Chelatococcus sp. HY11: one gene and its partners. The protein of the gene in region 3 binds, or shares a complex with, the protein of the main gene of each other region. Links are inferred from orthologs where the notes say so. Each region holds a gene or a part of one and is shown on either strand. Other genes may lie near its edges.

The links. The genes of interacting proteins can lie anywhere in the genome.
Region 1: the proteins of accD (region 3) and accC are in contact, whole or in part, in a solved structure (PDB 8UXZ), measured with the Escherichia coli proteins. The link is inferred for Chelatococcus sp. HY11 from one-to-one orthologs.
Region 2: the proteins of accD (region 3) and KIO74_RS12945 are in contact, whole or in part, in a solved structure (PDB 8UXZ), measured with the Escherichia coli proteins. The link is inferred for Chelatococcus sp. HY11 from one-to-one orthologs.

Annotation. Positions count from the first base shown.
Region 1 is NZ_JAHBRX010000001.1:1,001,960-1,006,994, reverse strand. What follows is about bases 867-3,704. They hold accC (acetyl-CoA carboxylase biotin carboxylase subunit), read left to right. Parts: upstream 867-1,520; coding sequence 1,521-2,888; downstream 2,889-3,704. Other genes in these bases: aat (leucyl/phenylalanyl-tRNA--protein transferase), read left to right, coding at 3,004-3,672; accB (acetyl-CoA carboxylase biotin carboxyl carrier protein), read left to right, coding at 1,042-1,512; aroQ (type II 3-dehydroquinate dehydratase), read left to right, coding at 867-1,045. Outside these bases: KIO74_RS04840 (DsbA family protein), read left to right, coding at 1-284; more of aroQ, read left to right, coding at 551-866; KIO74_RS04810 (GNAT family N-acetyltransferase), read right to left, coding at 4,254-4,790; KIO74_RS04805 (GNAT family N-acetyltransferase), read right to left, coding at 4,897-5,035. UniProt on the Escherichia coli protein: This protein is a component of the acetyl coenzyme A carboxylase complex; first, biotin carboxylase catalyzes the carboxylation of the carrier protein and then the transcarboxylase transfers the carboxyl group to form malonyl-CoA.
Region 2 is NZ_JAHBRX010000001.1:2,835,727-2,840,696, reverse strand. The notes cover bases 867-3,639. They hold KIO74_RS12945 (acetyl-CoA carboxylase carboxyltransferase subunit alpha), read left to right. Parts: upstream 867-1,662; coding sequence 1,663-2,616; downstream 2,617-3,639. Other genes in these bases: KIO74_RS12940 (L,D-transpeptidase family protein), read left to right, coding at 2,795-3,639; KIO74_RS12950 (class I SAM-dependent methyltransferase), read left to right, coding at 867-1,473. Also shown: gloB (hydroxyacylglutathione hydrolase), read right to left, coding at 1-478; more of KIO74_RS12950, read left to right, coding at 694-866; more of KIO74_RS12940, read left to right, coding at 3,640-4,225; KIO74_RS12935 (lytic transglycosylase domain-containing protein), read left to right, coding at 4,516-4,970. UniProt on the Escherichia coli protein: Component of the acetyl coenzyme A carboxylase (ACC) complex. First, biotin carboxylase catalyzes the carboxylation of biotin on its carrier protein (BCCP) and then the CO(2) group is transferred by the carboxyltransferase to acetyl-CoA to form malonyl-CoA.
Region 3 is NZ_JAHBRX010000001.1:3,362,072-3,364,923, forward strand. It holds accD (acetyl-CoA carboxylase, carboxyltransferase subunit beta), read left to right. Parts: upstream 1-893; coding sequence 894-1,811; downstream 1,812-2,852. Other genes in the region: trpB (tryptophan synthase subunit beta), read left to right, coding at 1-14; trpA (tryptophan synthase subunit alpha), read left to right, coding at 11-844; KIO74_RS15345 (bifunctional folylpolyglutamate synthase/dihydrofolate synthase), read left to right, coding at 1,848-2,852.

The DNA.
Region 1 (5,035 bases), 2.4 Mb from region 3 along the record:
ATCACACCCGACTGATGAGTTCGAAGGGCCTGGTCGGCAAGGAGCGGGCTGTCGCGGTCGCGAAGGAAATGGGGCTCGACCTCTCACGCCTCGAAAAGGATGCGACGTCCGACGCGCTCAAGGCGGAAGTCAGAGAGACGCTCGCCCTCGGGGACAGGCTCTCGCTGACGGGGACGCCGGCTTTCGTGCTCGGCAAGGATGTGGTCTTCGGCGCGGTTGGTCATGATCCGCTGAAACAGGCCATCGCCTCTGTCCGTCAGTGCGGGCGTACCACCTGTTCCTGACCCCCGGCATCAAGCCATGCGACGGCGCTTCATCGGCGAGCCCGGCCCGCCGGGACGATCGTCGATGAAGCGCGTGCTCTTCCCCTCGAACGCGGTTCGCGCTAAGACGCGCCCTTGCGATGGAACGGCAGAGCACGGTCATGGCTCGGGAATTCTGTTGGCAGTTTGATTGCAGCCATCAAGTTCTCTTGCCATCGGGCCACTCTTGCCACTGAACTCAATCAGCCAAGATCCCGTTTTCGTTTTGGCGCAACCTTCGGGCGGATATGGTCGCAATTCATGTCATCAACGGCCCCAACCTCAACCTGCTGGGACGGCGCGAGCCGGAAACCTATGGCAGCTTGACCCTGGCCGATATCGAGCAGCGCCTGCGTGATCGCGCGGCCGCTCGTGGTGACGTCGCACTGACCTTCCGCCAGAGCAATAGCGAAGGCGACCTCGTCACCTTCATTCAGGAAGCAGGGCTCGCCGGCGCAGGTATCATTCTCAACGCGGCCGCCTATACCCATACCTCCATCGCCTTGCGCGACGCGATCAAAAGCGTCGACGCCCTCGCCATCGAAGTGCATCTCTCGAATGTGCATGCGCGTGAGGAATTTCGCCATCACTCCACCATCGCAGCAGTCGCGATCGGGGTCATCTGCGGCTTCGGCGCAGCGAGCTACGATCTGGCCTTTGACGCGCTCGTGCCGATCCTTGAGAAGCGCGACAGCATGAAGGCCCCCAAGACTGCCGCCAAGGCTACCGGAACCTCTCAATGACGAAACTGCCAACGGCCAAGCAAAGCCCGATCGATCCTGAACTCGTACACGAGCTGGCACGCCTGATTTCCGAGACGGATCTCACCGAGATCGAAGTCGAGAAGGGAGATCTGCGCATTCGTGTGGCGCGCAACGTGACGACGGCGGTGCATGTGCCTGTTGCAGCGCCCGTTGCCCCGGCCGCGCCCGTCCCCGCCGCGATCTCTGCACCGGCCAAGCCGGATGCGCACCACCCCGGCAGCGTCACCTCGCCGATGGTCGGCACCGCCTATCTCCGCCCGTCACCGGACGCCAAGCCGTTCATCGATATCGGCACACGCGTCGAGAAGGGCGACAAGCTCCTGCTCGTCGAGGCCATGAAGACCTTCAACGATATCGTCGCGCCGCGCGCGGGCGTCGTGACGGCCATTCTGGTCGAGGACGGGCAGCCGGTGGAATACGGCGAGCCTCTTCTCGTGATCGAATGACGATGCCGATGTTTGACAAGATCCTCATCGCCAATCGCGGGGAAATCGCGCTTCGCATCTTGAGGGCGTGCAAGGAACTCGGCATTGCGACGGTTGCCGTGCACTCCACGGCGGATGCGGATGCCATGCACGTGCGGCTTGCCGACGAGAGCGTCTGCATCGGCCCGCCGGCTGCGCGCGAGAGCTATCTGAATATTCCCTCGTTGATCGCGGCCTGCGAGATCACGGGCGCGGATGCCATCCACCCCGGATATGGCTTTCTCTCGGAGAACGCCCATTTCGCCGAGGTGCTCAGCGATCACGGCATCACCTTCATCGGCCCCAAGGCAGAGCACATCCGCCTGATGGGCGACAAGATCGAAGCCAAGCGCACGGCGCGCAGCCTCGGCATCCCTTGCGTTCCGGGTTCGGACGGTGGCATCACCGACGCCGAGGAAGCGACGCGGGTGGCGGCCGATATCGGCTATCCCGTGCTCATCAAGGCGGCGGCCGGCGGCGGTGGACGCGGCATGAAGGTGGCGCGCTCGGCCGACGAGTTGCATCACGCGCTCGCCACCGCGCGCGCGGAAGCCCGTGCCGCCTTCGGTGACGACGCTGTTTATATCGAGAAATATCTCGAGAAGCCCCGCCACATCGAGATACAGGTGCTCGGCGACGGCAAGGGCAACGCCATCCATCTCGGCGAGCGCGACTGCTCGTTGCAGCGCCGCCATCAGAAGGTGTGGGAGGAAGGGCCCTCACCCGCGCTCAACCATTCTGAGCGCGAGCGCATCGGCGACACGGTCGCCAAGGCTATGCAGAAACTCGGCTATCTCGGCGCGGGTACGGTCGAATTCCTCTATGAGAACGGCGAGTTTTATTTCATCGAAATGAACACGCGCATCCAGGTCGAGCACCCGGTCACTGAAATGATCACCGGGATCGATCTGGTCAACGAGCAGATCCGCATCGCGGCCGGCAATCCGCTTTCGATCTCGCAGAAGGACGTTCAGATCGAGGGCCATGCGGTCGAGTGCCGGATCAATGCCGAGCATCCGGCCACCTTCCGGCCGTCGCCGGGCACCATCACCTATTTCCACCCGCCGGGTGGCCTTGGCGTGCGTGTCGATTCGGCCGTCTACCAGGGCTACCGCATCCCGCCGCACTACGATTCACTCGTCGGCAAGCTGATCGTTCATGGCCGCACACGAACGGAATGCCTGATGCGGCTGCGGCGCGCGCTCGACGAATTCGTGGTGGATGGCATCGAGACCACCCTGCCACTTTTCCGGACCCTCGTGCGCAACCAGGATATCCAGAACGGCATCTATGATATCCACTGGCTGGAGCATTTCCTCGATGACGGCGGCGTCGACGAAATAATGTCCTCCATTTAACGCGAAATGCGATATCATCAGATCAGCATATCGCTATATCTGATTGATTTTATTATCAATATCGGGAGATGGGGCGATGATGTTCCATCCCCTCCCGTCTCGGTATAGGGCGGTGATGAATCGGTCATCGGTCGAAATCACGCCGGAGATCCTGCTCAGGGCCTATGCGAGCGGGCTGTTTCCAATGGCCGAAAACGCCGACGACCCAGGCCTGTTCTGGGTCGAGCCGAAGGAACGAGGCATCATTCCCCTCGACGGCTTCCACGTCCCCCAGCGCTTGGCGCGCACGGTCGCTTCGGACCGTTTCGAGATCACCGTCGACCAGGATTTCGACGCGGTGATCGCCGGCTGCGCGGCGCCGGATGATGGTCGCGAGGAAACCTGGATAAACGGCCGCATCCGCGCGCTTTATGGCGAGCTATTCGACCTGGGCTATTGCCATACCGTCGAGGTTCGCGACGCTGGCCGCCTCGTCGGTGGTCTCTACGGCGTCTCGCTGGGCGCCGCCTTTTTCGGCGAGAGCATGTTTCACCGCGAGCGCGACAGCTCGAAGGTCGCCCTGGTGCATCTCGTCGCGCGCCTCAGACGCGGCGGCTACACATTGCTCGACACCCAGTTTGTGACGGCTCATCTCGCTCGCTTCGGCGCGCTCGCCGTTCCACGCAAGGCCTATATGACGGAGCTCGAAGCCGCGCTCGAACTGCAGGGCGAATGGTGGAGCTGGCCGCCCGGACTTGACGTCAGTGGAGCTGAAGCGCTGGCGGAACTGGCTTTACCGGCGTGAGTATCAGCGACGGGTGGGTGCGGGACGTTGCGAAGGAGGAACCTCGGGCGGCGCGGTGTCACCGCTTCCGTCCTTGGGCTCGACGATGACCTCCGTCCCGCCTTTGCAATCGGTCAGCCAGATATCGTAGACGGCATGTTCGATGCCGTGCAGGCCCGGGCTTGCCGCATACATCCAGCCTGAAAACAGACGGCGGCGCTCATTGCTGGCCGTCGTCACCTCATCCACGATCACGAACGCCGTGGTGTTGGGCGTCTCGGTGGCCGGCCGGGTATAGCAGGCGCGCGGCGTGAGCTGCAGGGCACCGAATTGAACGGTCTCGTCAACGGCCGCTTCGAAAGAGACGATGCGACCCGTGATCTTGTCCAGGCCCGAGAAAACCGCGACGGGATTTTTGATTCGATCCGCCTTGGCACCATGGCTGGCCCCAACAAGACAGGTCATCGCCAAGGCAAGAGCGGGCAGAAGCTTGGAATTCATTGTTCTATCTTATCGCAGCTCAATCAGGAGGGAAGCCGACGTGACTGCATACACCCTCCGGCGTCCCTTGCGACACCCCCGCGACGCGAATTCGGGCCATGTCACAATCGTCCAGGTGCCAGATAGCCACGAAGGTTGACATAGGCCGCGATGCGCCACCGGCCGTCCACCCTTTGCCAGGCATCACTCCTCGTCACGTCGAGCTCCATGGCGCGACCGGCGCGCACGAAGCCGAGGCGCTCATAGAATCCTCGGCTTTCGTCCAGGCTCACCAATTTCAGCATCCGGATGCTGGGCAAAGCGTTCACGGCGTGCTCGATCAGCATCGAGCCGGCACCCTGTTGTCCAGGATGGCTCATCAAAGTCTCGACAGTGCCGATATCGGCCGACAGGGTGATGGAGATAAGGCCCACCATGCTCTCGCCGAAGAAATAACCGAAGTGAACGTCGCCCAATCCAATATGGGTCAGGAACCGTGTCGAGCCGATGCGGTAATTCCACACTTTGATGTGGGGATCGTTTTCATCGCCCTGACAGCGCCAAAGCCCGATCTCATGGCGAAATGCCGCGCGCAGCCGATGAAATTCACTTTGGCCGATCGGCCGGATCGGCGGTCGCGCGAGCCATCTCTGCGTCATTGGGGATCACCATTCCATCCGCGGCAGCCGCGCGCCATGGAAACTAGCCTGATGGATCGTAGATATAACAGGCAATCCATGGAAAACGGATTGCCATCGCTGCCCGCTAGGGAGGCGGTGCCTTCGGCGGAAGCGGCGATGTCTCGTCGCTCCATGTCGCGAAGTTCGCTAGATGGGCATAGGCCTTGAGGCGCCATCGGCCGCCGGCTTGTTCCCACTGGGGGCTTCCGCGCAGATCGAGACGC
Region 2 (4,970 bases), 530 kb from region 3 along the record:
CTGCGAGCTTCTGCAAGGATTGCCACATCTCCTCGGGCGAATTCTCGAAAAGACGACCGCAGCCGAGTGCGAACAGGGTGTCGCCCGCAAACAGCATCTCGTCCTTCTCAAACCAGTAGCCGATGTGGCCGGCGGTGTGCCCGGGCGTGGCGATGACCTTGGCTTCGAGCGTGCCGACCCTCACCCTGTCGCCTTCGCGCACGGCCACGTCGAGGCCGGGAATGTCGCCGGCCTCGGCGCCCGGACCGGTGACGCGAAGGTCATAGCGATCCTTGAGTGGCAGGATACCCTCAACGTGGTCGGCGTGCTTATGCGTTACCAGGACATCGGTCAGGGACCAGTTCTTGGCAGCGAGGACCTCAAGGATGGGGTCGGCTTCCGGCGCATCGATAGCGGCCGTCGCGCCGGTCGCGGGATCATGGATGAGCACACCGATGTTGTCGCTGCGGCAGGGGAAGACCTCGATCAGGGCGGGCATCGGCGACCTCATGGGTTGGCGAAGGGGGGCTGGGAAATCGCGCCGGTAGCGCGGGTAGCTATCACGGCCGCGATGATGCCTCGCGGTCTCAGCGCCGAAAATGGCGATATGTGCGGTGGAGGGCAAGGCCATCCTGTCACTTGCGCATGGCGGGCGCGGCCCCCATTGATAGCCTGGAGCGTCCCTGGCAACCTCCAGGGAATGCGGGAGAGGCCATGCCTGTCGATGTCGTCGATCTGAAGAGCTTCTACGCGACGCCGCTCGGCGTGGTCGCGCGCCGGTTGGTGGGCCGTGCCATCGACAGCCTGTGGGGCGACATGCCGCGCCAGCGGCTTCTCGGTATCGGCTATGCGACACCCTATCTCGCGCCCTTCCGCCCGCGCATGGAACGGACGCTCGCCTTCATGCCCGCCATGCAAGGGGTGGTGAACTGGCCGCCGAACGGCATTTCCTCGTCAGCGCTCGTGGACCCGGCCATGCAGCCGCTGCTCGATGCGTCGATGGATCGTGTCATCATCGTGCATGCGCTGGAGACGAGCGATGCGCCGGAGGACCTGCTATCGGAAGTGTGGCGCATCCTGACGCCGGGCGGGCGGATGATCGTGGTGGTGCCCAACCGGCGCGGTCTTTGGGCGCGCATGGATACCACGCCCTTCGGGCAAGGCCTGCCCTACAGCCGCTCGCAGCTGACGGGGCTGCTCAGACGCAGCCTGTTTTCGCCTGAGAACTGGGGAGAGGCGCTCTATGTGCCGCCCCTGCGCGGCCGCCTGTTCCTGCGGGCCGCGGTGGCCTGGGAACGGGCCGGCGCCCGGCTTTCGCTTCCCTTCGCGGGTGTCCACGTGATGGAGGCGACCAAGCAACTCCACCGGCCTGTCACGGTCCGCAAAGTCCGTCGCTCACGAAGCCTCAGCCCGGTTCTCCTGCCGACGCCCGGCCCCCCGGTCCCCACGGGACGCGTGCCGGGCGCGTGCCGAAGCCCCGACGTTCCGACATGAGCGGTGCCGCATTGGTGCGGTGGCGCACGGATGCTGCGCGTGGTCCGGGATATTCACTCCGGCCGGGATATTGACTTGCAGCCCTCCTGACGCCAAGGTCCGGCCTTCGCCGGCCCCTTAGACGGAGGCTGTGTTCGGCCCTTCGATCTCGGGGTGTTGAAGGGCTTTGCTGACCCCTATTGTGAGTTGATGCGCAGCTATCTCGATTTTGAAAAACCCGTCGCTGAACTCGAGGCCAAGGTCGAGGAGCTGCGAGCGTTGGCCCAGTCCGGCGATGCCGTTGCCATCGGCGAGGAGATCGGCAAGTTGGAGGCCAAGGCCTCGCGCGCTTTGGACGAGCTCTACGCCGCGCTGACCCCATGGCAGAAGGCGCTGGTTGCACGTCATCCGCAGCGACCGCATTTCATCGACTACTGCGCCGCATTGATCGACGATTTCACCCCCCTCGCGGGCGATCGCAAATTCGGTGAGGATGAGGCGATCGTCGGCGGGTTCGGTCGCTTCCGTGGCGAAAGTGTCTGCGTGATCGGCCAGGAAAAGGGCTCGAACACCGAGGAGCGCATCCGCCACAATTTCGGCATGGCAAAGCCCGAGGGCTACCGCAAGGCGGTACGCCTCATGGAGCTCGCCGGACGCTTCTCGCTGCCGGTCATCACTTTCGTCGACACGGCGGGCGCCTATCCCGGCATCAATGCCGAGGAACGTGGCCAGGCCGAAGCCATTGCCCGTTCGACGGAGGCCTGTCTCGCGCTGCCGACCGCGAGCGTTTCCGTCATCATCGGTGAGGGCGGCTCCGGCGGCGCCATCGCGCTCGCCACCACCAACAAGGTCTTGATGCTGGAGCATTCGATCTATTCGGTGATCTCGCCGGAAGGCGCGGCCTCCATTCTCTGGCGCGATTCCTCCCGCGCCCAGGATGCCGCCACCGGCATGAAAATTACCGCGCAGGACCTCCTGAAATTCGGTGTGATCGATGCGATCATCGCCGAGCCGTCAGGCGGCGCGCATCGGGATGCGACCCAGGCGATCGCGGCAACCGGCGACGCCATCGCGGCCAGTTTCCAGGATCTCGCGGGCCTCTCTCCCGAGGAGGTCCGCGACCGCCGGGCTGACAAATTCCTGGCGATCGGCAGACGGTTGTGAAACCCGTCTGATTCCGTCTAAAGTGACGAAAAGATGGAGCCGAGTCGTCAGTTCGTTCGCGTGCCGACCTGTGAGGTGCCACCGGTCTGCCATAATTTGGTAAGATTGGGGTAACGCTTCAGAGCGTAAAAGCTAACAACCGGTGACATTTTTGACCGGTCGAATGATTGGATGGCTGATGTTCAAGCGCGTCGCATTGATCGCCGTCGTGGGATTAGGCCTCGCCTCCTGCCAGGACGGGAACGGCTACAATCGCAGCGCCCGTGCAAACGCTCCGCTGCCCGCTGCTACGCTGGCGCTCATGTCCGAGAAGGGCATGACAAAGTCTTCTCCCATTCTCATCCGCGCCTATAAGAAGGAGGCGGAGCTTGAGGTCTGGAAGAAGGACAACACGGGCCGTTACGCGCTTCTGAAGACCTATCCCATCTGCCGCTGGTCGGGTCAGCTCGGCCCGAAGGTGCGCGAGGGCGACCGGCAGGCGCCGGAAGGCTTCTACAATATCACGCCGGCGCAGATGAATCCGAACTCGCAGTTCTTCCTCTCGTTCGACACCGGCTTCCCCAACGCCTATGACCGGGCGAACGGCCGCACCGGGTCCTTCCTCATGGTGCATGGCGCGTGCTCGTCGCGCGGCTGCTATTCCATGACGGATGAGCAGATTGCGGAAATCTACGCGCTTGGCCGCGAGGCCTTCGGCGGCGGTCAGCGTTCCTTCCAGTTCCAGGCCTATCCCTTCCGGATGACCCCGGAGAACATGGCCAAGCACCGCAAGGATCCCAATATCGCCTTCTGGCAGATGTTGAAGCGCGGTTCCGACAATTTCGAGGTGACGCGCGAGGAGCCGAAGGTCGGCGTCTGCGGTCGCCAGTATGTCTTCAACGCCGTCTCAGCGAGCGGCATCCGGCTCGATCCCGTTGCGGCTTGCCCCACCCTGCGCGAGGACGAGGCCGTGGCTTCGGCCGTGAAGGCGAAGCAGCACCGGGATGACGCTAAGGTCGCCGAGCTGGTGCGCTCGGGCACCTCGGCCGTCCGCCTGGTTTATCAGGATGGCGGGCAGCATAAGTCCTTCAGCTCTGCGTCCAACGGCTTCGGCGGTTCGGATGGCGGCGTCATGATGTTCGCCGCGCGCAGCAGCGCGAGGCCCCTCGAGAACGTGAGCCGTCCGGAAGCGCTGATGAACGGGCCGGAGGAAATCGTGCTGGAGGAGGGCGTCGCGCCAAAGGCGGCGCAGCCTGTGACAGCCGTCGCTTCGATGGCGCCCGCGGCCAAGCCGGCGGTAGCCGACGTGGTATCGACATCGTCGACGGTGCGTGACGAGGCGACAACGCCTGCGCCGGTTCTCGCCGCTGTCGGGGCGGGTGAGAGCGTTGCTCCGAAGAAGTCATTGTTCCAGCGCGTGATGTCCTGGGCGGACGCGCCCACGAAACCTGCGGCGCCGGCGGCAGAGGCCATCTCGCAGACGGTGCCCGCCGCGGCTCCGCTGCCTCCGCAGCGGCAGCAGTCGTCCAACAGTGGAAAGACGACATCAACCGACAAACGCGCGGAATTGCCCGCGAAGGATGCAAACGAGGCATCATCGCGCAGTGTGTGGCCGCTCTCCCTGTTCTAAGCCGGCAGGCACGTCTGACGAGGAATCTTCGGGCCGCTGTCGATTGACGGCGGCCTTTTCCTTTGGCGCTTCGCCCAGGGCGTAGCCTTGGCCGTGTCCCTGAAGCTGCCCTTATCTTTGGAGAGGATATGGCGCGCGTGCCTGTCGCGTTCTGTCCGCGGCGGTAAGCTTTTGGGTCGTGTTTCCAATGAATTTATATTTGGCCGTCACACTACGATAAGCTCTTATGGCGCATGACAGACTGTGCCTTGTCGCTCCCGGCCGGCGTTTCCGGCAAGAGGAACAGCTCCATGGTGGTCAGGACCGGTGTCCCCGTCGCAGCTTTAACCGTCGCTGTCCTCGCGATGGGGCAAGCGCTTGCCGCGCCCGAGAACGGTCAGGCGCCCAAGCCGGTAGCGACGCCGGCCGAGGCCGCGGTTGCGCCCGCGCCAAAGCCCGCAACGCCGGAAGCCTCCGTTCCATCACCCGGTCGGGACAAGGTGCGATTGCGGGCGCTCGTCCGCGAGCAGGCGTTGAAATCAGGCTTGCCGCCTCAGATCGCCGACGCGGTCGCGGAGGTCGAGAGCGCCTATAACATTTCTGCGTCAGGCAGTTATGGAGAAGTCGGGCTGATGCAGGTGTTGCCTTCGACTGCACGGATGCTCGGCTTCAGCGGCTCGCTCGCGGAGCTCGCCGAGCCCGCCACGAACATCCGCTACGGCATCACCTATCTCACGGGCGCCTGGAGGCTGGCGGGCGGCGATAT
Region 3 (2,852 bases):
GCAGCCTGTCATGAGCCGCATCGACGCCAAGTTCGCCGCCGTGAAGGCGGAAGGACGCGCCGCGCTGGTCACCTTCGTGACGGCGGGTGATCCCGATCACGACACATCGCTCGCTATCATCAAGGCGCTGCCCGGTGCCGGCGCCGACCTCATCGAGATCGGCATGCCCTTCACCGATCCGATGGCCGATGGCCCGGCCATCCAGCTCTCGTCGCAACGCGCGCTCAAGGGTGGGCAGACGCTCACGAAGACACTGGCGATGGTCGCCGCCTTCCGCCAGACCGACAACGAGACGCCGATCATCCTGATGGGCTACTACAACCCCATCTATATCTACGGCGTGCCCCGTTTCGTGGCCGACGCCAAGGCTGCCGGCGTCGATGGCCTGATCGTCGTGGACCTGCCGCCTGAGGAAGACGCCGAGCTCTGCCTGCCGGCGCTTGAGGCCGGTGTCGCCTTCATCCGGCTCGCGACCCCCACCACCAACGACAAGCGGTTGCCGACGGTGCTCGCGAATACCAGCGGATTCGTTTATTACGTCTCCATTAACGGTATCACCGGCTCGGCGACCCCCGATTTCGCGGAAGTGGGCTTGGCGGTTGACCGGATCAAGGCGCATACCCACCTTCCTGTTGTGGTGGGCTTCGGTGTGAAGAGCCGCGCCCATTCGGCCGAGGTCGCGAAGGTCGCCGATGGCGTCGTGGTCGGATCGGCGCTTGTTGATGCCGTACGCCGTTCGCTGGACGCGGACGGCAAGGCCGGGACGGGGACTGTCGATGCAGTCATCGACCTGGTCAGGGAGCTTGCCGCCGGTGTACGCGACGGCCAGCGCGTCAGGGCGTGAAATATCGCCCCGCGTTCGTGGCCGTGACATCTGGAAGGATGGATAAACGATGAATTGGATCTCCGACGTCGTTCGGCCGAAGATCAAAACGCTCTTCAAGCGCGAAGTGCCGGAGAATCTGTGGATCAAGTGCCCCGATACGGGGCAGATGGTGTTCCACAAGGACGTCGAGGCCAATCTCTACGTCATTCCGGGCTCCAACTATCACTTGCGCATGACGGCGGCCAATCGCCTGAAGGCGATGTTCGACGATTCCAGGTGGGAGGCGATCCCGACGCCCGAGGCCGCGATCGATCCGCTCAAGTTCCGCGACGAAAAGCGCTACGTGGACCGTCTGCGCGACGCCAAGGCCAAAACCGGCATGCAGGATGCCGTGCTCGTCGGTGTCGGCGAGGTCGAGGGCCAGAAGACGACCATCGCTGTCCAAGACTTCGAATTCATGGGCGGGTCGCTTGGGATGGCGGCCGGCGACGCCATCATCACCGGCCTCGATACCGCGCGCAGCCGCGGCACGCCTTTCGTTCTCTTCGTATCATCGGGCGGCGCGCGCATGCAGGAGGGTATCCTCTCACTCATGCAGATGCCGCGCACGACGGTCGCCGTACAGCGCCTCCGGGACGCCAAGCTCCCCTATATCGTCGTGTTGACGAACCCGACCACCGGCGGCGTCACGGCGTCCTATGCCATGCTGGGCGATGTCCATATCGCCGAGCCCGGCGCTCTCATCGGCTTCGCCGGACCGCGCGTCATCGAGCAGACCATCCGCGAGAAACTACCGCCGGGCTTCCAGCGCTCCGAGTATCTCAAGGACCATGGCATGGTCGACATGGTCGTCCATCGCCATGACCTCAAGGCGACGATCGCGCGCCTGAACGGGCTTCTGACGCGAACGCCCGCCGCATCGGCGACTGAGGTGAAGGACGAACCCGCGCCTGAACCCCAGGTGCTGGAGGCCGCCGCAGAGTAGACCGCCGACAAGGCTGCGCGGAGAGCGAGAAGCGCGATGGACTCATCCGATGCCCTGCTGGCGCGCTTCCTGGCGCTCCATCCGAAGGTGATCGACCTGTCGCTCGGCCGCATCGCGCGCCTGCTGGCGAGCCTGGGCCATCCCGAGCATCGGCTTCCGCCGATCATCCATGTCGCCGGCACCAACGGCAAAGGCTCCACCATCGCCTTCATGCGGGCTATCCTGGAAGCGGCGGGCCTGGCGGCGCATGTCTATACCTCACCGCATCTGGTGCGTTATCACGAGCGCATCCGGCTCGGGGCTCCGGGCGGCAGCCGTATCGTCGACGAGCAGCGCCTGCTCGATGCGTTCCGGCGTTGTGAGGAAGCCAATGGCCGCGAACCGATCACGTTTTTCGAGATCACGACGGCCGCGGCCTTTCTCCTGTTCGCGGAAAACCCGGCTGACGTCCTCCTTCTCGAAGTCGGTCTCGGTGGCGAGGCCGATGCCACCAATGTCATCTCCGAGCCGCTGGTGACGGTGGTGACGCCCGTCTCGCTCGATCACCCAGAATATCTCGGCAACCGCATTACCAGCGTTGCCGCGGCCAAGGCAGGCATTTTCAAGCGTGGCGTGCCCGCCGTCATCGCGCCCCAGGACCCGGAAGCCTCAGCCGTGCTGGAGGCCCGCGCCGAACGTATCGGCGCGCCGCTGATCATCGGCGATCAGGACTTCTCCGTTCATGAGGAAGGCGGGCGCCTCGTCTATCAGGACGAGCGCGGGCTGCTCGATCTGCCCCTGCCCCGCCTGTCCGGCCGCCATCAGCATATCAATGCCGGCACCGCGATCGCGGCGCTGCGCGCCGGTGGCTTCGATCGCCTGCCCGTCTCGGCTTATGAAACGGGCCTCAAGAATGCCGACTGGCCAGCGCGGATGCAGCGCCTGACACGCGGCGATCTCATCGCGCATGCACCCGAAGGCGCTGAAATCTGGCTCGACGGCGGCCACAACCCCGAGGGCGGCCGTGCCATCGCCAGCGCCATGGCCGACATGGAAGAGAGC